3 linked regions of the Sphingobium yanoikuyae genome follow. The main gene of each other region encodes a partner of the protein of the gene in region 3 in a complex. Links are inferred from orthologs where the notes say so. Each region holds a gene or a part of one and is shown on either strand. Other genes may lie near its edges.

What was found.
Region 1: the proteins of HH800_RS03585 (region 3) and ccmE are in contact, whole or in part, in a solved structure (PDB 8CE8), measured with the Escherichia coli proteins. The link is inferred for Sphingobium yanoikuyae from one-to-one orthologs.
Region 2: the proteins of HH800_RS03585 (region 3) and ccmC are in contact, whole or in part, in a solved structure (PDB 8CE8), measured with the Escherichia coli proteins. The link is inferred for Sphingobium yanoikuyae from one-to-one orthologs.

The regions. Positions count from the first base shown.
Region 1 is NZ_CP053021.1:2,083,069-2,093,846, reverse strand. What follows is about bases 1-2,971. They hold ccmE (cytochrome c maturation protein CcmE), read left to right. Parts: upstream 1-1,248; coding sequence 1,249-1,695; downstream 1,696-2,971. Other genes in these bases: HH800_RS10340 (heme lyase CcmF/NrfE family subunit), read left to right, coding at 1,692-2,971; ccmD (heme exporter protein CcmD), read left to right, coding at 1,121-1,252; ccmC (heme ABC transporter permease CcmC), read left to right, coding at 396-1,118; purF (amidophosphoribosyltransferase), read right to left, coding at 1-193. Outside these bases: more of HH800_RS10340, read left to right, coding at 2,972-3,620; HH800_RS10335 (redoxin family protein), read left to right, coding at 3,617-4,144; HH800_RS10330 (cytochrome c-type biogenesis protein), read left to right, coding at 4,144-4,554; HH800_RS10325 (tetratricopeptide repeat protein), read left to right, coding at 4,551-5,192; HH800_RS10320 (potassium transporter Kup), read left to right, coding at 5,326-7,248; HH800_RS10315 (PA0069 family radical SAM protein), read right to left, coding at 7,255-8,322; HH800_RS10310 (YbjN domain-containing protein), read left to right, coding at 8,409-8,921; moaB (molybdenum cofactor biosynthesis protein B), read right to left, coding at 8,982-9,509; HH800_RS10300 (lytic transglycosylase domain-containing protein), read right to left, coding at 9,509-10,778. UniProt on the Escherichia coli protein: Heme chaperone required for the biogenesis of c-type cytochromes. Transiently binds heme delivered by CcmC and transfers the heme to apo-cytochromes in a process facilitated by CcmF and CcmH.
Region 2 is NZ_CP053021.1:2,091,591-2,094,341, reverse strand. It holds ccmC (heme ABC transporter permease CcmC), read left to right. Parts: upstream 1-890; coding sequence 891-1,613; downstream 1,614-2,751. Other genes in the region: HH800_RS10340 (heme lyase CcmF/NrfE family subunit), read left to right, coding at 2,187-2,751; ccmE (cytochrome c maturation protein CcmE), read left to right, coding at 1,744-2,190; ccmD (heme exporter protein CcmD), read left to right, coding at 1,616-1,747; purF (amidophosphoribosyltransferase), read right to left, coding at 1-688. UniProt on the Escherichia coli protein: Required for the export of heme to the periplasm for the biogenesis of c-type cytochromes.
Region 3 is NZ_CP053021.1:667,938-678,706, forward strand. Bases 4,634-7,595 are described here. They hold HH800_RS03585 (heme exporter protein CcmB), read right to left. Parts: upstream 6,458-7,595; coding sequence 5,810-6,457; downstream 4,634-5,809. Other genes in these bases: HH800_RS03575 (GntP family permease), read right to left, coding at 4,634-4,675; HH800_RS03580 (patatin-like phospholipase family protein), read right to left, coding at 4,668-5,702; ccmA (heme ABC exporter ATP-binding protein CcmA), read right to left, coding at 6,448-7,065; HH800_RS03595 (metallopeptidase family protein), read right to left, coding at 7,062-7,469; HH800_RS03600 (4a-hydroxytetrahydrobiopterin dehydratase), read left to right, coding at 7,510-7,595. In the rest of the region: HH800_RS03555 (polyprenyl synthetase family protein), read right to left, coding at 1-773; HH800_RS03560 (chorismate mutase), read left to right, coding at 935-1,213; HH800_RS03565 (cupin-like domain-containing protein), read right to left, coding at 1,220-2,194; HH800_RS03570 (DMT family transporter), read right to left, coding at 2,267-3,169; more of HH800_RS03575, read right to left, coding at 3,215-4,633; more of HH800_RS03600, read left to right, coding at 7,596-7,800; HH800_RS03605 (threonine aldolase family protein), read left to right, coding at 8,002-9,048; HH800_RS03610 (hypothetical protein), read left to right, coding at 9,287-10,336; HH800_RS03615 (hypothetical protein), read right to left, coding at 10,344-10,769. UniProt on the Escherichia coli protein: Required for the export of heme to the periplasm for the biogenesis of c-type cytochromes.

The sequences.
Region 1 (10,778 bases), 1.4 Mb from region 3 along the record:
CATGGCCCATGGCGCGATGGGTATGGAAATCATGCCCGTCCCAGCTGGTGATGCCTGCCGCTTCCTGGCCGCGATGCTGCAGGGCGTGAAGGCCGAGCGCTACCATCGCGGACGCGGTTTCTGCGCCGGATACGCCAAAAATGCCGCATTCTTCGCGCAACTTGTCGTCGTCGAAAGGATTCGTCGTAATCATGGGTGTGAGCGGGTCCATTGCCGTTCCTGACCACCCCTCTGGGGCGACCTTTCGCGCGCATATAGTCCTTCCCGGTCGATTTGTCGCCTGCCTGTAACAAAAAAGCGTGGCCAATCGTGGCAACGCTGCGTTTTGCAGGCTTTTCCATGGGCTAAACGGCCACTGGCGTTGGCGTTCGGGTGTCGCTAAGAAACCTGTACTCATGCACCGTTTTGCCAATCCCGCCCGCTTCCTGAAGATCGCCCGTCCGATGACGGGCTGGCTGTTTTGGCCCGGCCTCGTGCTGCTGCTGGCCGGCTGCGCTTCGGGTCTGTTCCTGACGCCGGCGGATTATCTGCAGGGCGATACGGTGCGCATACTCTATATACATGTGCCGGCCGCGTGGCTCGGCATGGCGGGCTGGACCGGCATCGCCGTGTCCGGGCTGATGCAACTGGTCTGGCGCCATCCGCTGGCTTCCGTAGCCGGCCGCGCGATCGCGGCGCCGGGCGCGTTGTTCACCGCCATCTGCCTGATGACCGGTTCGATCTGGGGGCGGCCGACCTGGGGCACCTGGTGGGAATGGGACGGGCGCATGACGTCCATGCTGGTCCTGCTCTTTCTCTATCTGGGCTATATCGCCCTGGCCAACGCGTCGGCGCGGCAGGGACAGGGCGGGGTCAGCCCGGTGACCGCGATCTTCGGCCTGGTCGGCGCGATCAACATCCCGATCATCAATCGGTCGGTGGTCTGGTGGAACAGCCTGCACCAGGGGCCGAGCATCACGATGCGCGGATCGAGCATCGACGGATCGATGCTCTGGCCGCTCGGCCTGACATTATTCGGTTTCACCTTGTTGTTCGCCGCGATCGTACTGATGCGGATGCGGGCAATCTTGGCACAAAATAAGGTCGAGGCGCGAATGCAGCGCCTGACGAGAGGGTAGAGATGAACCAATGGGCTTTCGTGATCGCCGCCTATGCCGTGACGGCGGTGGGTACGGCGATCGTCACCATCGCCAGCTGGCGCGCGATGCGGGCGGCGGAACGTCAGGCCGAACGACTGTCTGACCGGACATGAAGGCCAAGCATCAACGGCTGATCCTGGCGCTCGCAGCGCTGGTGGCGATCATCGGCGCCGGGCTGCTCGCCGTATCGGCGCTGAAGGACGAAGCGGCCTATTTCTACGCGCCAAACGATGTGAAGACCAAGGGTGTGGAGCCCGGCAAGGCGATCCGTCTTGGTGGCATGGTGGTGAAGGGTAGCCTCAAGCGCGCGGCCGATGGGGTGACGATCAATTTCGACGTGACCGACGGCAAGGCGACTGTGCCGGCGACCTTCAGCGGCATCGCGCCCGACCTGTTCAAGGAAGGCAGCGGTGTCGTGGCGGAAGGCGCTTTCGACCGGCAGGGGCGGTTCGTCGCCACCAATTTGCTGGCCAAGCATGACGAGCGCTACATGCCGCGCGAACTGGACGGCATGACCTATAATGAAACCACGCATGAGATGAAGGCCGCGCCATGATCGCCGAAGCCGGTCTTGCCGCCCTGTGGTTTGCCGCGGTCCTCGCGCTGCTCCAGCTGTTTCTGGTCGGCATGGGGCTGGCGGGCGGCAAGGGCGAGGTGCTGGGCGCCGTCCGACCTGTCGCTGTTTTGCAAGGCGTGCTGACGGCAGCCGCCTTTGTCGCGCTGATCAGCCTGTTCCTGCGGTCCGACATGTCGGTGCTGCTGGTGGCGACCAACAGCCATTCGGCCAAGCCCTGGCTCTACAAGTTCGCCGGAACCTGGGGCAATCATGAAGGGTCGATGCTGCTCTGGGTCACGGTAATGGGCGTCGCTGGAGCCGCAGTGGCCCTGTTCGAGCGCGCGTTGAAGCGCGACGCGCATATGGCGACGCTGGGGGCGCAGGCGGCGATCAGCCTCGGTTTCTATGCCTTCCTGCTCTTCTCCTCCAATCCCTTCGCCCGCATTTCCCCGGCACCGGCGGACGGGCAGGGGCTCAACCCGCTGCTGCAGGATCCCGGCCTCGCCTTCCATCCGCCGACGCTCTATCTTGGCTATGTCGGTCTGTCGGTCGCCTTCTCCTTCGCGGTCGGGGCCTTGCTGACGCGGCAGGTGGACGCCGCCTTCGCCCGCGCCATGCGCCCCTGGGTGCTGGCCGCCTGGGTCATGCTGACGCTTGGCATCACCGCGGGCAGCTATTGGGCCTATTATGAGCTGGGCTGGGGCGGCTGGTGGTTCTGGGATCCGGTCGAAAATGCGTCGCTTATGCCCTGGTTGGCGGCGACCGCGCTGCTGCACAGCGTGACCGTGCTGGCGACCCGCGACGCGCTGCGCGCATGGACGGTGATGCTGGCCGTCGTTGCCTTCTCCATGTCGATGGTCGGCACCTTCCTGGTCCGGTCGGGCATATTGACCAGCGTCCATGCCTTCGCTGTCGATCCGGAGCGGGGTAGCTTCATCCTGGCCTTGCTGGCGCTCTATATTGGCGGCGCCTTGGCTCTGTTCGGCTGGCGGATCGGCACGGTGCGCGAGGGCGCGCCGTTCGAACTGGTCAGCCGCGAAACCTTCCTGGTGGTCAACAACCTGTTGCTTTCGGTGATCCTCGGGCTGGTGCTGATCGGCACGCTTTACCCGCTGATGACCGAAGCATTCGGGCACAAGGTGTCGGTCGGCGCGCCCTATTTCGATCGCATTGCCGGGCCGATTGCGCTCATCCTGCTGATCGTCATGGCGGCAGGGCCGCTTACCCGCTGGCGCCGGGATCAGGCGCGCGCCGTGGCCGGGCGCATGCTTGTTCCGGCGGCGGTCGCACTGGCGACCGTGGTGCTGGTCGGCGCGCTCGCCTGGGGCCGGATCGGGCTGTTGCCCTATTGCGGGCTGGTGGTGGCGCTGGCCGTGGGCGTAGGATCGCTCGCGCCGCTCTGGAAGCGCAATCTGCGCCGCACGCCGCTCTTTACCTATGGCATGGTGATCGCCCATCTGGGCTGTGCCGTCAGCCTGGCGGGCATGGCCTGCGATTCGGCGTTCACGGTTGAGAAGCTGGTGGCAGTCCGGCCGGGCGACAGCATCGAGACGGCCGGCTGGACGCTGCGCTTCCAGCGCATCCTGCCGCTTGCCGGCGACAATTGGACGGCGTTGCAGGCGGACGTCATTGCGGAGCGCAGCGGCCGCGCGGTCGTGATCCATCCGCAATCGCGCTTCTTCGCCTCGCCGCCGACGACCACGACGGAAGCGGCGCTGCTGACCCGGTGGAATGGCCAGCTCTATGTCGTGCTGGGGCAGGAAGCCGATGCCGGCCGCTGGCAGATGCGGATCTGGTGGAAGCCGTTCGTGACGCTGATCTGGCTGGGCGGCATCATGATCGCGCTGGGCGGCCTGCTGGCGCTGGTCGGACGAGAGCGGCGCGGCTGGCTGATGAAATGGCGGGCGCGGAGGGCAATGGCATGAGGAAGCTGCTGATCTGGCTACCGCTTGTCCTGTTCCTCGGCTTCTTCGCGCTGTTCGCAAGCGGCCTGTTCAAGCCGGATGACCGCGTCATCACCTCCAAGCTGATTGGCCAGGCTTTGCCGGCCTTCACCCTGCCGGCTGCTGCCAGCGATCGTCCCGCGCTCGCCAGCACGCAATTGGCGGATGGCAAGCCGCGCCTGCTCAACATCTTTGCCAGCTGGTGCATTCCCTGCGCGGCGGAGGCGCCGCAACTGATGGCGCTCAAGCAGGCTGGGGTGGCGATAGACGCGATTGCGATCCGCGATGCCCGGCCCGATGTCGACGCCTTCCTGGCGCGCAACGGTAATCCCTATAGCCGGATCGGCCTGGATGCGCGCAGTGGCGTGCAGATCGCGCTGGGCTCGTCGGGCGTGCCGGAAACCTTCGTGATCGATGGCAGGGGCAGGATCGCCTATCAGCATATTGGTGACATCCGCGCCGATGACGTGCCGATGCTGCTGCAACGGCTGAAGGACGCACAATGATGAGGGGGCTGCTTTCTCTTCTCCTGTTGATGCTGGCAGCGCCGGTTCAGGCGCAGACCGCCCTGCCGCCCGCGCCCTATGCCGATCGGCAGCTCGACGATCCGGCGCTGGAGCGCAAGGCGAAGGCGCTGATGGAAACCATCCGCTGCCTGACCTGCCAGAGCCAGTCGATCGCCGATTCGAACGCCAGCATGGCTGGCGACATGCGCTCCGAGATACGCGAGCGGATCAGGTCGGGGGAGGAGCCTGAGCATATCAGGCGCTGGCTGATCGAGCGCTATGGCGACTGGGTCAGCTATGAGCCGACGGCCGCGCCGATCCTCTGGCCGTTATGGGCCGCGCCGATCGTGTTGCTTGCATTGGGGCTATTGTTGATGCGCGGACGGATCAAGCGGAGACCGCGGGCATGACGGGCTGGATCATTGCTTTCGGCATCGCCATCCTTGCCATGGCGGCGCTCTGCTTCATCGGGCGCATTCCGCGCGTGACGCGGGAGATTGTTGCGGCGGCTTTGCTGGTCGGGCTCGCGGGCTATGCCTGGCAGGGGCATCCCGGCCTAGCCGGCGCGCCGCGACAGGTCGCGGCTGAGAAGGAAGCGCAGTTCGACGAGAAGCTCGCGGAGCGACGCCGCAGCCTGGCGGAGCGCTATGGCCCGGCCGGCCAATGGCTGATCATGTCGGATTCCTACGGGCGGCGCGGCCTGACCAAGGAGGCAGCCAACATCCTGCTCTCCGGCCTCAAGCAGGCGCCGGACGACGCCAATCTGTGGCTCGGCATGGGGAATGCGCTGGTTGCGCATGCCGATGGCGTGGTCGCGCCGGCGGCCGACTATGCCTATCGGCAGGCGTTGCGGCTGGACCCGGAAGGGCCGGCGCCGCGCTATTTCTATGGCCTCGCCCTCGCCCAGGCCGGGCAGTTGGACGCGGCGCGCAAACAATGGTTGCCGCTGGCGCAATCGGCGCCCGAAGGCAGCAAGATCAAGGCGGAACTGCAGGCGAATATCGCGCGTATCGATGCCATGTTGGCGATGGATGCGGCTTCGCGATGATCCGCATCGGGGCGATCATTGCGTGAACCCTGTGCCCATGGTAGGGGCCGGCGGTTTGCTGGGCTCCGTCCTTGGAATGAGAATTGCCCTGGCAAGGGTTGCGACATGATATTGATGATCGAGCATTTCCTTCATGGCTGATGACAGCGCGGTCGCCGTCCCCGAAGACGGCGAGCAGGATGGGCATGGCCATGCCCGCCAGAAAGCCACGGCCAAGCTGGTCGTCGGCGCGATCGGTATCGTCTTCGGCGATATCGGCACCAGCCCGCTCTACGCCTTCCGCGAAACTTTTGCGGGGCACCATCATCTTGACCTTGATCCCGACCATATATTGGGCGTCATCAGCCTGATGTTCTGGTCGATGATGCTGGTCGTGACGCTCAAATATGTCAGCATCATCATGCGCGCCGACAATAAGGGCGAGGGCGGTAGCCTGGCGCTGCTGGCGCTGATCAACGGCCAGACCAAGACGCAGCGCTGGTCGCGTGGCATCGTGCTGCTGGGCGTGTTCGCGACGGCTCTCTTCTACGGCGATTCGATGATCACGCCGGCGGTTTCCGTGCTGTCGGCGGTGGAAGGCCTGGCGGTCTATAATGCCAATCTGGCGCCGGCGATCCTGCCGGTTGCGGTGCTGATCCTGCTCGGCCTGTTCTGGATCCAGGGCCTGGGGACCAACAAGGTTGCGACCCTGTTCGGGCCGATCATGCTGATATATTTCGTGACGATCGCGTCGCTTGGCGTGCTCAGCATCGTCAAGACGCCGGGCATTCTCTACGCCTTCAATCCCTATTGGGCGGTGATGTTCTTTGCCACCGATCCGCTGCCCGCCTTCCTGGCGCTGGGCTCGGTCGTGCTGGCGGTGACGGGCGCCGAAGCGCTCTATGCCGATATGGGCCATTTCGGCCGCAGCCCGATCCGCGTCTCCTGGCTGATCTTCGTGCTGCCGGCGCTGATGCTCAACTATATGGGGCAGGGCGCACTGCTCTTCCGTGAGGGCGCTGCGGCGCTGCACAGCCCCTTCTACAATCTCGCGCCGCAATGGATGCAGTTGCCGCTGATCGGCCTTGCCACGCTGGCGGCGATCATCGCCTCGCAGGCCGTGATATCCGGCGCTTTCTCGGTCACACAGCAGGCGATCCAACTCGGCTTCATGCCGCGTCTGCGGATCGAGCATACCAGCGCCTCGACGGCCGGCCAGATCTACATTCCCCTGATCAACTGGGGGCTGATGGTGATGGTCATCCTGCTGGTGCTGGTTTTCAAGACCTCGTCCAACCTGACCGCGGCTTATGGCATTGCCGTCACCGGTGCGATGTTCATCGACAATGTGCTGCTGACCGTGGTGCTTTACCGCCTGTGGCACTGGAAATGGTATTATGCCGCGCCGCTGCTTGCCGTCTTCTACCTGGTCGATGGCGCCTATCTGGCGGCCAATCTGACCAAGGTGCCCGACGGCGGCTGGTTCCCGCTGCTGATCGGCTTCGTCGTCTTCACCTTGCTGACCACCTGGTCTCGTGGGCGCCGGCTGGTGCAGGAACGGCTGCGCGAGGCAGCGATGCCGATCCCGGTATTCGTGGCTTCGGCCGCCAACAGCGCGGTGCGCGTGCCGGGCACCGCTGTCTTCATGACCTCGACGCCCGATGGCGTGCCGCATGCGCTGCTGCATAATCTCAAGCACAACAAGGTGCTGCATGAGAGGGTGATCCTGTTGACGGTCAAGATCAAGGATGTGCCGGTGGTCGAGGATGACGGCCGGTGCAAGCTGGAGGATCTGGGGCGCGGCTTCTTCCGTCTGGTGCTGCAATATGGCTTCATGCAGGAGCCGGATGTTCCGGCCGCGCTCAAGAATGTCACCGGTTGTGGCCAGGCGTTCAAGATGATGGACACCAGCTTCTTCCTGGCGCGCCAGACGCTGCTGCCTTCGGCCAATCCCGGCATGCCGCTGTGGCGCGAGAAGATCTTCGCCTGGATGCTCCGCAACGCGGAAAGTGCGATGGAGTTCTTCCGTCTGCCGACCAATCGCGTGGTCGAACTGGGTAGCCAGGTCGAGATTTAGGGGCGCTTAGAAGAGCTGCATCTGGGCACCCTCGGGCGGCCGGAACAGATCGGTGCGGACGCTGATTCGCGCCTGGCCCAGATTGGCCTTGCGGCGGGCCTTGGTGAAGCGGGCGCGGGTCAGGTCGGCCCAGACGCCCTGGCCGCGCATCCGGCTGCCGAAATCGGGATCATTGTCGCGGCCGCCGCGAATGTCCCGGATCATCGCCATCACCTTGCCGGCGCGATCGGGATAATGGGTTTCCAGCCAGGCGCGGAACAACGGTGCGACCTCATCCGGCAGGCGGACCAGGATGTAGTTGACGTCCTGCGCGCCGGCCATGGCGAGCCGCGCCACCACCTGTTCGATCTCATGGTCGTTGATTGCCGGGATGATCGGCGACATGTTGGCCGATACCGGCACACCGGCTTCAGTCAGGCGAGCGATCGCGGCGATCCGCCGTTCGGGATGGGGCGCGCGCGGCTCCAGCGTACGGGCGACCTTGGGATCAAGCGAGGTGACCGAAATCATCACCGCGACCAGATTGTCGCGCGCCAGATCGGCAAGCAGGTCGATGTCGCGCAGGATGCGGTCGGACTTGGTGGTGATGAAGACCGGATGGCGGCATTCCACCATCACCTCCAGCAATTGGCGCGTGATCTCCCAATCCTTCTCGATCGGCTGATAGGGATCGGTATTCGTGCCCATGGCGATGGGCGAGACGCTGTAATTACCGCGCGCCAGTTCCTTGCGCAGCAGCGCCGCCGCGTCCGGCTTGGCGAACAGGCGTGTTTCGAAATCCAGCCCCGGCGACAGATCATGATAGGCGTGGGTCGGCCGGGCAAAGCAATAGATGCAGCCATGCTCGCAGCCGGCATAGGCGTTGATCGACTGGGAGAAGGCGATGTCGGGCGACGTGTTGCGCGAGATGATCGTACGCGGCGTGATCAGCGAGACGCTGGTGCGCAGTTTCTGGGCCGGTCCGTCGATCGCTTCCACGGCGTCGAGCCAGTCGCCGTCCGCCTCGCGCGCGGCCAGGTTGAACCGGCTGCTTGCCTGGTTGTGCGTTGCGCCGCGTCCGGGAATAATCGCCATCTTGAAATAAGAACATATCATGAACTCATTGACAAGGCCGCTTCGGACGCGTCATGGCTGCCCCCTAGAAAGCAGGGGGAAATATCATGCGTGCCTGGTGGCTTGTTCCGGCTCTGATGATGATGGCAGGCGCGGCCGATGCCGCGACGCCGACGACGGATTGTGCCGCAAATATGGTCTGCGCCAGCCGACCCCAGTCGGTGGCCGATGCGTTGCAGGCGGCAGGTTACAAGGCGGCGCTGACCAAGAGCAAGTCAACCGGCAATCCGATGATCGAGAGCGCTGCCAGCGGCTATAATTTCACCATCTATTTCTATGGCTGCGAAGAGATGAAGGACTGCAACTCGTTGCAGTTCGGTATCAATTTCGCGGATGATGGCGGCAACACGGTCGAGCTGGCGAACAAGTGGAACCAGTCCAAGCGCTTCATCCAGATGTCGCTGGCCGACGACAAGACGCTGGACGTGTCCTATGACGTCAGCACGATCGGCGGTCTCAACCAGGAGAATTTCGCCGACGTGGTCGACTGGTGGTCAGTGATGCTCGGCGAACTCAGCAAATTCTTCAAGGAGAACCCGGCGCCCACGCTCAAGAAGTGAAGGGGCGCGGGCCGGAACCGTAACGAAAAATCGCCCTTTTGCGATTTTCCAAACAGCCGCTCAGCGCTCGGTGAGGCGCGGCATCAGTTCGACGAAATTGCAGGGGCGGAACCGGCTGTCGAGCTGGCTGGCGAGAATGCCGTCCCAGGCGTCGCGGACCGCGCCGGTCGAGCCGGGCAGGGCGAAGATATAGGTGCCGCGCGCGACGCAGGCGGTGGCGCGCGACTGGATGGTCGAGGTGCCGATCGACTGATAGCTGAGCCACCGGAAGAGTTCGCCGAAACCGGGAATTTCCTTGTCCTGCACCTGGGCCAGTGCCTCGGGCGTGACGTCCCGGCCGGTGACGCCGGTGCCGCCAGTGGTCAGGATCACATCGACCTGCGGATCGTCGATCCAGGCTTGAAGGCGCGCGACGATGGCGCGGCGATCATCGATAACGATCAGCCGGTCGGCCAGGACATGACCTGCGCCGGTCAGGCGCTCGACCAGCGTGTCGCCGGACCGGTCATCGGCCAAGGTGCGGGTGTCGGAAACGGTCAGGACGGCGATGCGGACGGGCAGGAAGGTCCGGCCCTCGTCGATCGGCATCAGTCCGATCCGCCGGCGAGCATCGCCCGGCCATCGGCCTTGCTGAGACGCACCAGCTTGACGCCCTTGGCATTGGGAAAGGTTGGCCACATGCCCTGCGCCATACCGGTCAGGCAATCCGCCTCGCCCTTTGCCTGGATCTGGTACATCCAATAGTTGCGCATGACGATGTTCACATAGGCGCGGGTTTCATAATAGGGCAGGGATTCGATGAAGAGCAGGGGATCGCCCTTGTCCTTCACCTCGCTGTTCCAGCGTTCGACCGGCAGCGGGCCGGCATTATAGGCGGCCATCACCTTGGGCAGCAGGCCGCCCGTCGCGCTCATGTCGCGGAGCGATTCCAGATAGCGCTGGCCATATTCCATGTTGGTGGACGGCACGAACAGCTGCGATGCGTTGGACAGGCCGACATCGCCGGCGGTTCCGGGGCGGACCTGCATCAGGCCGCGGGCGCCGGCGCTGGAGACGACGTCCGAACGGAAGCCGGATTCCTGCAGCGTATGGGCGTAGATCAGCGACGGGTCGACACGCCAGCCGCCGTCCGGCCGCCAGGCCGGCGCCGGGAAGCGGGCGAAACTGTCGGGCTGCTTGCCGGCCGGGCCATTATGGGCGAGCCAGAGCTGGGTTGCGGGCAGGTTGAGCGCGCTGGCCAGGCGGAGCAGCGCATCATATTGGGTCGTGCCGCCAAGCTTCGCCTGATAGCGCAAAATCTCGTCGGCGCGGCCATTCTCGCCAATATCGGCCAGCGCGATCGCGCTGCGGACATTGGGGCTGTCTTTGAGCTGGCGCCAGTCATTGTCGCTGAAACGCGCGTTCATGGTCGCGCCGCCCAGTGGCATGCCCAGGCTCTCGCGGGCGAGCAGGCCATAGAATGTCTCGTCGGATCGCGCCGCGAGCTTCAGCATATTCTCGACCTTCTCGGCCTCGCCGCAGACCATATAGGCGCGCGATGCCCAATAGGCGCCGGCCGCGCGCATGTCGGCGTCGCCCGCCAGTGCGGCGACATTGGCGAAGGCCGGGGCGGCAGCGCGGCAATCATTCTGGCGCCAGGCGGCCAGGCCCGTGGTCCAGTGTGCCTGCACGGTCCAGTCGCCGCCGGTACGAGTTTCGAGCGCACGCGCAGCCATGCGGCGCGCGTTGAGATCGTCGCTTTCGATATAATAGGCCCAGGCGACACGCTGGCGCACCTCGGTCAGGCCTTCGGGCGTCAGGCCCGCTTCGCCAGCGGTGAGCAAGCCTTCCGCGCCGGCCGGATCATCATTCTTGATG
Region 2 (2,751 bases), 1.4 Mb from region 3 along the record:
CGAGTTCGCCCGGATCGATCGAGCGGACATAGTCGGCGCCGACCACGTCGAGTGCGACGGTTTCCGAAGCGAAGATGGTCGAATCGCCCAGCTTGCCCATCACCAGCGGGCGGATGCCGAGCGGATCGCGGCAGGCGATCATGCCCTCGGGGGTCATCACGATTAGCGAATAGGCGCCTTCGATCTGCTTCAGCGCATCGATGAACTTGTCGAGCAGGGTGCGATAATTGGACGTCGCGACCAGATGGATGATGACTTCGGTGTCCGAGGTCGACTGGAAGATGGAGCCGCGGCGGATCAGTTCGCGCCGGACCTTCATCGCGTTGGAGATATTGCCGTTATGGGCCACCGCGAAACCGCCGGAATTGAGTTCGGCATAGAGCGGCTGGACGTTGCGCAGCGAGGTTTCGCCGGTGGTCGAGTAACGGACATGGCCGCAGGCCGTGTCGCCGGGAAGGCCCCGAATCACCTCGTCGCGGTCGAAATTGCCGGCGACATGGCCCATGGCGCGATGGGTATGGAAATCATGCCCGTCCCAGCTGGTGATGCCTGCCGCTTCCTGGCCGCGATGCTGCAGGGCGTGAAGGCCGAGCGCTACCATCGCGGACGCGGTTTCTGCGCCGGATACGCCAAAAATGCCGCATTCTTCGCGCAACTTGTCGTCGTCGAAAGGATTCGTCGTAATCATGGGTGTGAGCGGGTCCATTGCCGTTCCTGACCACCCCTCTGGGGCGACCTTTCGCGCGCATATAGTCCTTCCCGGTCGATTTGTCGCCTGCCTGTAACAAAAAAGCGTGGCCAATCGTGGCAACGCTGCGTTTTGCAGGCTTTTCCATGGGCTAAACGGCCACTGGCGTTGGCGTTCGGGTGTCGCTAAGAAACCTGTACTCATGCACCGTTTTGCCAATCCCGCCCGCTTCCTGAAGATCGCCCGTCCGATGACGGGCTGGCTGTTTTGGCCCGGCCTCGTGCTGCTGCTGGCCGGCTGCGCTTCGGGTCTGTTCCTGACGCCGGCGGATTATCTGCAGGGCGATACGGTGCGCATACTCTATATACATGTGCCGGCCGCGTGGCTCGGCATGGCGGGCTGGACCGGCATCGCCGTGTCCGGGCTGATGCAACTGGTCTGGCGCCATCCGCTGGCTTCCGTAGCCGGCCGCGCGATCGCGGCGCCGGGCGCGTTGTTCACCGCCATCTGCCTGATGACCGGTTCGATCTGGGGGCGGCCGACCTGGGGCACCTGGTGGGAATGGGACGGGCGCATGACGTCCATGCTGGTCCTGCTCTTTCTCTATCTGGGCTATATCGCCCTGGCCAACGCGTCGGCGCGGCAGGGACAGGGCGGGGTCAGCCCGGTGACCGCGATCTTCGGCCTGGTCGGCGCGATCAACATCCCGATCATCAATCGGTCGGTGGTCTGGTGGAACAGCCTGCACCAGGGGCCGAGCATCACGATGCGCGGATCGAGCATCGACGGATCGATGCTCTGGCCGCTCGGCCTGACATTATTCGGTTTCACCTTGTTGTTCGCCGCGATCGTACTGATGCGGATGCGGGCAATCTTGGCACAAAATAAGGTCGAGGCGCGAATGCAGCGCCTGACGAGAGGGTAGAGATGAACCAATGGGCTTTCGTGATCGCCGCCTATGCCGTGACGGCGGTGGGTACGGCGATCGTCACCATCGCCAGCTGGCGCGCGATGCGGGCGGCGGAACGTCAGGCCGAACGACTGTCTGACCGGACATGAAGGCCAAGCATCAACGGCTGATCCTGGCGCTCGCAGCGCTGGTGGCGATCATCGGCGCCGGGCTGCTCGCCGTATCGGCGCTGAAGGACGAAGCGGCCTATTTCTACGCGCCAAACGATGTGAAGACCAAGGGTGTGGAGCCCGGCAAGGCGATCCGTCTTGGTGGCATGGTGGTGAAGGGTAGCCTCAAGCGCGCGGCCGATGGGGTGACGATCAATTTCGACGTGACCGACGGCAAGGCGACTGTGCCGGCGACCTTCAGCGGCATCGCGCCCGACCTGTTCAAGGAAGGCAGCGGTGTCGTGGCGGAAGGCGCTTTCGACCGGCAGGGGCGGTTCGTCGCCACCAATTTGCTGGCCAAGCATGACGAGCGCTACATGCCGCGCGAACTGGACGGCATGACCTATAATGAAACCACGCATGAGATGAAGGCCGCGCCATGATCGCCGAAGCCGGTCTTGCCGCCCTGTGGTTTGCCGCGGTCCTCGCGCTGCTCCAGCTGTTTCTGGTCGGCATGGGGCTGGCGGGCGGCAAGGGCGAGGTGCTGGGCGCCGTCCGACCTGTCGCTGTTTTGCAAGGCGTGCTGACGGCAGCCGCCTTTGTCGCGCTGATCAGCCTGTTCCTGCGGTCCGACATGTCGGTGCTGCTGGTGGCGACCAACAGCCATTCGGCCAAGCCCTGGCTCTACAAGTTCGCCGGAACCTGGGGCAATCATGAAGGGTCGATGCTGCTCTGGGTCACGGTAATGGGCGTCGCTGGAGCCGCAGTGGCCCTGTTCGAGCGCGCGTTGAAGCGCGACGCGCATATGGCGACGCTGGGGGCGCAGGCGGCGATCAGCCTCGGTTTCTATGCCTTCCTGCTCTTCTCCTCCAATCCCTTCGCCCGCATTTCCCCGGCACCGGCGGACGGGCAGGGGCTCAACCCGCTGCTGCAGGATCCCGGCCTCGCCTTCCATCCGCCGACGCTCTATCTTGGCTATGTCGGTCTGTCGGTCGCCTTCTCCT
Region 3 (10,769 bases):
ATCACCGGCAGCGTGACCTTGCCGTCGCGGAAATCGTCGCCGGCATCCTTGCCCATGGTGGCGCCGTCCGATTCATAGTCGATCGCATCGTCGATCAGCTGGAAGGCGATGCCAAGATTGCGGCCATAGACGTCGAGCGCATGTTCCTCCGCTTCGCTGCGGTCGGCGACCACGGCGGAAATGCGGCAGGCGGCGGCGAACAGGGCGGCGGTCTTGGCGCCGATGATGTCGAGATATTGTTCTTCGCTGGTGTCGATCTTGCGCTGGGCGGTCAGCTGGTTGACCTCGCCCTCGGCGATGATCGCCGATGCGCCCGACAGGATCTTGAGCACCTTGAGCGACTCGGCCTCGACCATCAGCTCGAACGAGCGGGAGAAGAGGAAGTCGCCGACCAGCACCGAGGCGCTGTTGCCCCAGATGATGTTGGCGGTCTTGCGGCCGCGGCGCAGGCCCGATCCGTCGACGACATCGTCATGCAGCAGCGTGGCGGTGTGGATGAATTCGACCGATGCGGCCAGCTTGTAATGGCGCGATCCGGCATAGCCGACCAGGTCGGCGCAGGCGAGCGTCAGCATCGGCCGCAGCCGCTTGCCGCCGCCGGCGATCAGATGACCGGCCAGTTCCGGGATCAGCGGGATGCGCGACTGCATCCGGTCCAGGATCACGCTGTTCACCTGGTTCATGCCATCGGCGACGAGCGCCATGATGGGAGCGAGCGAAGGGGCGCTGGAGCGGCCGATCGGGTGGACGTTGCCGGGGGAGGATGCAGTCATGACAAGCGTCCTCTGGCGGGGCAAAAAGCAGATGGCAAGCGGGAATAGCTTGCCTGCGCGGCGCAATGGCGCAAAAAGCGCGCCGGACGATTGATTGACGCATCGCAGTAACGGAAAAGCCACGCCTTTTCCCGCCGCGATGCCGCTGTGGAGAATGCCAGGTGGATGAGACTTTGAAGCGCTATCGCGAGAGCATCGACAATATCGACGCGGCGCTTGTCTTCATGCTGGCGGAACGGTTCAAGGTCACCCAGGCCGTGGGCGAATATAAGGCGACCCACGATCTGCCGCCGGCCGATCCGGGCCGCGAGGAACGCCAGATTTCGCGCCTGCGCCAGCTCGCGCTCGACGCCAATCTCGACCCCGACTTCACCGAGAAGTTCCTGCGCTTCATCATCGATGAAGTGATCCGCCATCATGAGCGGCTGCGGGAAGGATAAGAGGCTTTAATCCTTCGGATAATTTTCATGGCCCGCATTGGGCCAGTGGAAATGCGTGTAGGTCAGCATGGTCGAGAAGCTTTCCGACCGGACCTGATGCCACCAGCCGATCGGGATGAAGAGCAGGTCGCCCGGCGTCAGCCGCACCTCGTAGCGCAGAACGTCGCGGGCGCGCGGGTATCGAGCCAGCCGCGCCGGATCGGTGAGGTCGCCGACATCGCTGAAGACATGGCGGTTATGCGCCAGCCGATGGGTCTGCGATGGCGGCACCAGGATGACATGCTTGGTGCCCGTCACCTGCGCCAGCAGATTGTTGGTGAGGTCGAAATGCAGCGGGGTGAAGGCGCCCGCGCCGCCGATCCACAACATGCCGGGCGTCGGCGCCAGATAGGCGTCGGGATGGCCAAGGTCGGCCTGTAGCGACGCAAGGGCCGGGCCGTTCGCCGCGCTGTTATAGGCGGTCAGATAGGCGTCATTGCCGCCGTCGCGCACCAGGTCGATGAACTGGCGAAAGGGCGCGCGGCGCTTGTGCCGGTCCTTGGCCAGCTCATAGTCGGCGGCCTGTGCGCGGCCGCCCTGATATTCGATTTCCGCCCCGCCAATGGCATCGGCCAGATAATCCGGCGTCCATTTTGCGCGGGCGGGCCAGCCGTCCATCGCCCCCCTGATCAGGACCGGGCGGCCGGGCGCATAGAAATTATGCAGGAAATCCTCGCCCGACAGCGCGTCGGCGGTCAGCAGGCCGGAGGCGTAGGGGGACAGGGCGCGCTGCTGCTCCATGACATTCAGCAGCCAGTCGCGCCGTTTGAGCGCGAGCGCGCTGTCGTCGCGCGGCGCTGGAGCCGGCTTGGGCGGCACATGGGGCACGGCATTGGCGGACGGCGCGCCAAAGCCGACCTGGCGCAGGGTCATCTGCATCTGCATGTCCGTCGCCTGCGACAGGATCGAGGGAAGCGGCGGGGTGCGGCCGGATTTGCTCATGACCCGCCCTAGCGCGCGATCATGACCGCCATGTTGCAGGATGTGACGAACCTGTGACGGCGCGGTGGCGGTTCAGGCTGGCTCCACCACCTCGGTCCGCTTGGGCTGCGACCGGCCCAGTAGCACGCCGCCCAACGCCAGCGCGAAGCCGGCGATCTGCACCGGGCCGAGCTTCTCGCCGAACAGCAGCCAGGCCTCGACCGCGGCGAGCGGCGGCACCAGCAGCAACAGCATCGACATGCGCGTCGGCCCCTGGGTGCGCACCAGCCAGACCAGCAGCGACAGGCCGGCCGCCGACAGGCCCAGCACCGACCAGCCAAGGCCGATCCACATCATCGGGCTGTTGTCCCAGCGCCATTCGCCCACGATCAGGGTGGCGGCGATCGCCACCAGCGCGCCGCCGGCATTCTGCACCGCGCCCGACACCCAGATCGGATCGCCGCCGATCGTGCCGCGCTGGATCAGCGTGCCGCCGGTCATCGCCAGCACCGCGACGATGCCGGCAACGGCGGGGATCAGGGTGATCGCGCCCGCGCCTGATTTGGCGATCGCCGGCATCAGCACGCAGCCGACGCCCAGGATGGCGATGGCAAGGCCGGTCCAGGCGCGCGCGGGCAAGCGCTCGCCCAGGATCGCGACGCTGGCGACCGCGACCATCAGCGGCTGGGTCGCGCCCAGCAGCGACATGATGCCGGCCGGCATGCCATGGCTGACCGCCCACCAGCTGAGCGTCAGGTAAAGGCCATGCAGCATCGCGCCTGCCGCCAGATGCAGCCCCAATTGCCGGCCGCGCGGCCAGGGCTGGCGCCCATGCAGCGCCAGCGCGCCCAGCAGCAGCGCGGTCAGGCACAGGCGCGCGGCCAGGATCAGCTCCGGCGCGCCATGGGGCACCATCGCGCGGGCGACGATGAAGCCGGTGGACCAGATCAGGACGAACAACAGGGATGCGATAATGCCGAACATGGCGCAGCCCATGGCCGATGCGCGCGCGCCTGTCGACCCGGCCAAGGAGCGAAGGGATCAGAAGCTGCCGATCGTCGATCCGATCAGGATGACGGCGACCAGTGCCGCAAGCGAGCTGACGATGCCGGCCATGGCGATATCCAGATAGGATTCGCGGTGGGTGACGCCGCTCAGCGCCAGCAGGGTGACGATCGCGCCATTATGCGGCAATATGTCGAGCGTGCCCGACCCGATCACCGCCACCCGGTGCATGATGGCGGGATCGGTGCCGGTCTGGGCGGCGATGTCCATATAGGTCGGCCCCAGCGCCTCCAGCGCGATGGTGAGCCCGCCCGAGGCCGACCCGGTGAGCGCGGCGAGCAGGTTGGTCGCCACCGCCAGCGATACCAGTGGCCCGCCCCCCATGCCCAGCACCCAGTCGCGGATCATGTGGAAGGCGGGCAGCGCCGCGATCACCGCGCCGAAGCCGACCAGGCTCGCCACGCTGATGATCGGCAGCACGGCGGCGTTGGCGCCCGAATCGATGCTGTTGCGCAGGCTGACGAGGCGCGCCCGGTTGCACAGGATGATGGCGAGCGTCGCGATCATCAGCGCCGCCGTCACCGACCATATGCCCGCAACCGCGCCCAGGCTGGTGCTGCCCCATAAAGGCTCCGCCAGGAAGGGCGCGTCCCAGGTCGGGAACAGCCAGAGCGAGAGGATGAGGTTGCAGCCGATCATCACGCCGATCGGCAGGAAGGCGATGCCGAGCGAAGGGCGGTCGTCGGTGGGCGCACCCTTGTCCATCTCTGCGGGGTCGAAGGTGGAGGCCGTCGTCGTATGCTCGCGCATCCGCGCGCTGTCGACCGGCGCCACGGGGGACAGGCTGGGATCATAGCCCTCCTGCCGGGCGGCGGCGGCCGCCTGTGCCCGCAGCAGCCAGCCCAGGCCCACGGCGAGCATGATGACCGCGGCGATCAGGCCCAGGCCTGGCGCCGCATAGATGGAGGTGCCGAAGAAGGGCATGGGAATGACATTCTGGATCGCTGGCGTGCCGGGCAGGGCGGTCATGGTGAAGGTCGATGTGCCCAGGATGATGGTAGCCGGCACCAGCCGCCGGGGGATGTTGCCGGCGCGGAACAGCGCCTGTGCCATCGGCACCAGCACGAAGAAGGCGACGAACAGGCTGACCCCGCCATAGGTCAGGATCGCGCCGGCCAGCACCACCGCCATGATCGCGCGGCCGGACCCCAGCCAGCCGATCATGGCGTCGGCAATGGTGCGCACCGATCCGCTGTCGTTCATCAGCTTGGCGAAGATCGCGCCGAGCAGGAAGAGCGGGAAAAATTGGGCGAGGAAGCCCGCGGCGGCGACCATGAAGATCTGGGTCCAGCTCGCCAGCATCGGATAGCCCGAAAAGCTGGCGGCGATCATCGCCAGCGCCGGGGCGAGGAACAGTACGCTCCAGCCGCGATAGGCCATGGCGATCAGCGCGCCGAGCGCGACCAATATGCCTAGGAAGCTCAATGCCTCAGACATGGGCGAGCAGCGCGTCGATATCGAGCGTCGATTCCCGGCCGATCGCCTGGCCATGATCCTTCAGGAAATCGTCCGCCGCCTTGCGCCCGATCTTCTTGAGCTTCCACAGGAAAGCCCATTCGGCGTTCAGCTTGGACGAATGGCCGAATTGCAGCATGTCGGCGCTGGCGATGCGGTGGATGCGCATCTTCGCCCATTTCTCGCCTTCGCCATGGCCGGGGTCGGCGACCTGGCGCAGCAGCGCCATCATCCGGATTTCCTGCAACAGCACGGCGTTGAAGGAAATCTCGTTCAATCGGCTGGCAATGTCGCGTGCGGCATAGAGGTCGGTGGCGCGCTCGACCGGGTTTACCTGGATCAGGATGGTGTCGTCCGAATCGCAGTCGCGCACCAGCGGTGTCAGCGTCGGATTGCCCGAATAGCCGCCATCCCAATAGGCCTCGCCATCGATCTCGACCGCGTGGAACATGGTCGGCAGGCAGGCGGAGGCGAGCAGCACGTCGGGGGTGATCTCCGCATTGCGGAACACGCGGGCCTGGCCGGTGCGCACGCTGGTCGCGGTGATGAACAGGCGGATCGGGCTGGCGGCAAGATGGTCGAAATCGACGCATTCGTTGAGGATGTCGGTCAGCGGGTTGAACCCGCCCGGATTGAGATCATAGGGCGAGCAGAGCCGCGCCATCAGGTCCATGCCGACATAGAGCGGCGAATAATCGAGCGTCCAGCGGCCGAGCGCTATGTCGAGCGGACTGCGGCGGAACGGGCTGAACATTGCCCCGTCCGATACCTTGCTCCAGAAGCGGGTGAGGGCGCGGCGGGCACCCGGCGCGCCGCCATGGGCATAGCCGCTCGCCAGCACGGCCGCGTTCATCGCCCCGGCCGACGTGCCGGATATGCCGTCGATCCGCAGCCAGGGTTCCTCCAGCAGGCGGTCGAGTACGCCCCAGGTGAAGGCGCCATGGGCGCCGCCGCCCTGCAGGGCCAGGTCGATCAGGCGGCTTTGCGGCTCGGCAGTCGGATCGGGCATCGGGCACCTCGCGCTTGGCGGGCATGCCCCGCTATCGGAGTTTGTTGCGATGCAGCATGGGACCATTGCGGCCCGCCAATGTCAACGCCTTGCGCGTTGCACAAACCTCATTCCCGGCCCGCGCGGATCGCCGCGCCGCCCGCGATCGGTGTGATCGCGACCAGCAGCAGGGAGGCGGCGCCCAGGAATTTGAACGCGGCGCCGCTGCCATCGCCCAGTGTGCCCGCGCCAAAGATCAGCAGCGGCACCGCCAGCGGCAGGGCGAGCAGGCCCGCCAGCGCGCCCGACGAGCGCAGTCCGGCGGTCAGCGTCGCCACCAGCAGGCCGAGCGCGGCAAGCGCGGGGGTGCCGATCAGCAGCCCGGCCTCCAGCGTCAGGATCGTCGCGCCGTCCAGCTTCAGCAGCGCGGCTGCGGGCAGGGCGGCGATCATCAGCGGCGGGCCGAAACCCAGCCAATGGGCAATCAGCCGGGCGATCACCACCATCTCCTCGCTGATGCCGCGCAGCGCGATCTGGTCCAGGATGCCGGCATCGCGATCCGGCGCGACCAGCCGGTCGACCGGCAGCAGGCTGGCGAGCAGCGCCGCGATCCACAGCATGCCGCCACCGGTGCGGGCGAGCAGGGCGGCGTCGGGACCGACCGCGAAGGGATAGAGGCTGGCGACCAGCAACAGGAAGGCGACCGGCAGCCACAGCCCGGCCGAGCGCCAGGCCTGTCCCAGGTCGCGGGCGACGAGCAGGGCGATCAGTCGCATGACGCCTCCTGCGCCGGGTCCGGCACATGGGCGGCCATCTCGATCCGAACCGGATCGGTCAGCGGCAAAGGCTGGTGCGAGGCGGCGACGACGATGCCGCCGGCCGCCAGATGGTCCGCCACCGCGGCGCCGAGCAGCGCGACCGACGCATCGTCCAGGCCATTGGCCGGTTCGTCGAGCAGCCAGATATCCGCGCCGCTGGCAATCACGCGGGCGAGCATGGCGCGCTTGCGCTGGCCGGTGGAAAGCATGCGCACGGGCACGTCGCGCAAGGGGGCGAGTGCCATGGCGAGGAGTGCGCGGTCGAGCGCGGCCGCATCCACCCGGTCGAGCCGTGCCCAGAAGCCGAGCGCGCGGTGGAGCGGCAATTCCATGTCGAGCGCCAGCCGCTCGTCGGCTAGCGCGACGCCGCCCTGTCGATCGATGGTACCGGCATAGATGGGCAGCAATCCGGCGCACTGGCGCAGCAGGCTCGACTTGCCGATGCCGTTCGGCCCGTGCAGCAAGGCGCTGCCGCCGGCCGCCAGCACCAGGTCGACGCCGGCAAAGAGCAGGCGTCCGCCGCGCAGACAGGCCAGGCCCGACAGGCGCAGCGCCGCGCCGCTCATGGGGCGACCATATCCTCCAGCACATGCATGTCGATGTCCGACAGGCCGAAATGATGGCCGATTTCATGCACCACGACATGGGTGATGAGCGCTTCGAGCGGCACGCCGGTTTCGACCCATTCGTCGAGCAGCGGGCGGCGGAAAAGATGCACGGTCGGCGGCAGGTCGCCGGTCTGCGCCTCCTGCCCGAAGGGACGGCCGCTATAGAGGCCGGTCAGGCCGAACGGATCGTCAATCTCCATCTCCTTCAGGACATCGGGGTCGGCGAAATCCTCGACCAGCATCACGACATTGGAGAGATAGGAACGGAAGGGCTCGGGCAGGCGGCTCAGGGCCTCCAGCGCGAGTGTCTCGATTTCCTGTGGGGTAGGGGCGAAGCGGAACGATTGACCAGTGTCAGGCATGGCTGTCACATAGGCGAAAGAAATAACGCAGGATAGAGAAATGCTTGCCAGACTGAACGAAACGGAACGGGCGATCGCGCTGGCGGATTTGCCCGAATGGACGGCGGTCGCCGAACCGGACGGGATCGCGCGCAGCTTCACCTTTCCCGACTTCGTCGCCGCCTTCGGCTTCATGACGCGCGTCGCGCTGCTGGCGGAAAAGGCGGACCATCATCCCGAATGGTCCAACGTCTATAACCGCGTCGAAATCACGCTCACCACCCATGATGCCGGCGGCCTGTCGCAACGGGACATCGATCTGGCGAAGGGGATAGAGGCACTGCTGCGCTGACGCTTGACGCGGCATCGCCCGGCCGATAATCGCCCCGGCAACATCAAGAGTCGGGCCAACGTCCGACACCAACCTGCTCCCCGAGCAAGGTGGTGCCTTTCGAAAGAGGGGGATGTGGCCGGACCGGCAATCCAACGGGACATGCAGCCACGACGACGTTGATCCGATGCTTGGTCACACACCAGCAGACGGAAGCATGACGTGCCCATTTCCACACAGCAATTTGCCAGCGACAATTATGCCGGGGCCTGCCCCGAGGCACTCGATGCGATGCTCGCGGCGAACAGCGGATCGGCAACGGCCTATGGCGAGGATGAATGGACGCAGCGCGCGGCCGACAATTTCCGCACCCTGTTCGGCGGCGATGCGGAGGTGTTCTTCGTCTTCAACGGCACCGCCGCCAATTCGCTGGCGCTCGCGGCGCTGTGCCAATCCTATCATAGCGTGATCTGTTCGACCGCCGCCCATGTCGAGACCGACGAATGCGGCGCGCCGGAATTCTTCTCCAACGGGTCGAAGCTGCTTGCCGCGCCCTCGGTCGACGGCAAGCTGACGCCGGATGCGATCCGGCAACTGGCGACCAGCCGGTCCGACATCCATTTCCCCAAGCCGCGCGTCGTCACCATCACCCAGCCGACCGAGACCGGCCTTGTCTACACGGTCGAGGAAGTGCGCGCGATTTCCGCCGTGTGCCGCGAACTGGGGCTGAAACTGCACATGGACGGCGCGCGCTTCGCCCATGCCTGCGCCAGCCTGGGCTGCGATCCGGCGGAGATCAGCTGGAAGGCGGGCGTCGACGTGCTCTGCTTTGGCGGCACCAAGAATGGCATGGCCGTGGGCGAGGCGGTGATCTTCTTCGACCGCGCGCTGGCGCAGGATTTCGACTATCGCTGCAAGCAGGCGGGACAGCTGGCGTCGAAGATGCGTTTCCTGTCGGCGCCGTGGATCGGCCTGCTGGAAAGCGGTGCCTGGCTGCGCAACGCCCGCCATGGCAATGATTGCGCGCGCCGGCTGGCGGCGGCGATCGCCGACTTGCCCGATGTCAGCCCGATCTTCCCGGTGGAGGCCAACGCGCTGTTCCTGTCGGCCCCCGCGGAGGTGCTGGACGCATTGCGTGCGCGCGGCTGGCGTTTCTACACCTTCATCGGCGGCGGCGCGCGATTCATGTTCGCCTGGGATGCGCAGGTGGAGCGGGTCGACGAACTGGCCCGCGACATCAGGGAAGCCTGCCTGGCGGTCGCCGCCTGACAACAAGCTGATCCGAATAGGCGCAAGGGCATGGGCGCGCGGGCGCGGGTGCGCGTTCGTCCATGTCCTTGTTACGATATCGAAATGTCATCATGCAGCGGGGTCGGATAGCGGGATGATCCGTTGAGGATGCTCCAAAGCGGATGATCTTGTCTGGTCCAGCCAATTGAAAAGAGGCGCTGATCCGGGCCTTCATCACGCCGCCGGCACAGGCGCCGGCGCGTGGACGAAGGCTGTCATGAAGAGGATCGGATGGTTGCTGCTGGGCGTCATGGCGCCGCTGCCGGGGCAGGCGCAGGAGGCTGCTCCGATGGCCGAGGCGCGGGCGGCGATCGAGACCGCCGATCTGGCCGCGTTGCCGCCGGACGTGCGCGCCGCGATCGGCCGGGCCTATTGGGCCACGGAGACGGTGCAGATACGGGGCGTCGAAAAGGTGAAGGGCCAGACGATCGCTGCCAACGAAATGGTTTTCAAGAAAAATTCGACGATCGAATTTACCGGCGCACACCCCTGGGTATTGCTGTTTGCCAGACGGATGCGGATCGAAGACCCGCAATCTTTGCTGAGCATTCAACGCAACATGGCGCTGCTGGCAGGGTCGAAGGGCCAAGCTGGCGCAACCGGCGCTGGCGGGCGCAAGGGCAAGCGCACGGGTGCAAATGGTGGTCCGGGTGGTCAGGGCGGCAGTGGCACCGATGGCCGCCCCGGTGGCACGACCGCGGTGCCCGACATCTATATTGTCGCTGGGCGGCTGGAGGCGATCAATACACCAGAGCAGATCAACCAGGCGCGCATTGCCGTTGATTTTCGAGGCGTGCCGGGCGGCGCGGGGGGAGCCGGCGGTTCGGGCGGCAAAGGCGGAGCCGGCGCGGATGGTAGAGACGGACGAGCGAGTTGGAAGATCTGCAAGAGTGGCCCCGGCAATGGAGGCAATGGTGGGCGCGGTGGTTCGGGCGGGAATGGCGGCGCAGGAGGAAATGGCGGCAATGGCGGTCGTGTCTATGTCATCGGCCTGCCCGTGGTGACGGATATCTTTACTGCGGGCGACATTTTGACAAGTGGTGGAGCGGCTGGAAAAGGCGGCGGAGCGGGAGCCGCTGGTGCAGGCGGATCGCACGGGTCGCATGGTTCGCGGCCGGGCATGTGTAGCGGCGGGCGCGATGGCGATGATGGCAAAGCGGGACGTGCCGGCCAAGCTGGAGGAAATGGCCAGATTGGCGGTCGTGGCAGCATCTATGCGTTCCGGCTGAACGCGCTTCAGTCGCTCGAAACGCCGCCGTCACCCTGAAGCGGCCTCAGGGTTCCTCGCCCTCGATCCGGGCGTCATAGCTGCTCAGCGCGCTGATGACGTCCGGCATTTTTTCGTAGCGCTTGCGCAGCAAGGCCAGCTTCGCGTCGGTGCCGGAGCAGAGTTCGGCGACGCTTTCCTCGATATAGGCGCGCCGTTCCGCATCATAGGGTTCCTCGCCGCGGAAATGGTCACAGCTGTCGCGGTCGACCATGAAGGCGGTGACTTCGCGCGGGAAGGGGGCGGGCTGGGCCGCATTGCTCGACGGCGGCAGGTCGAGCGAATTGGTCGGGCCGGGCGGGCCGACGGTGACGATCGGCGCCGGGCGCGACGGCAGGACGGCGGGGGGCGCGGGCGGCGGCGGATCGGGCTGGACGACGGCAACGGCCACCTGCTGCGGCGTGCTGACCGGGGCGGCCTGTGCGCTGTCATC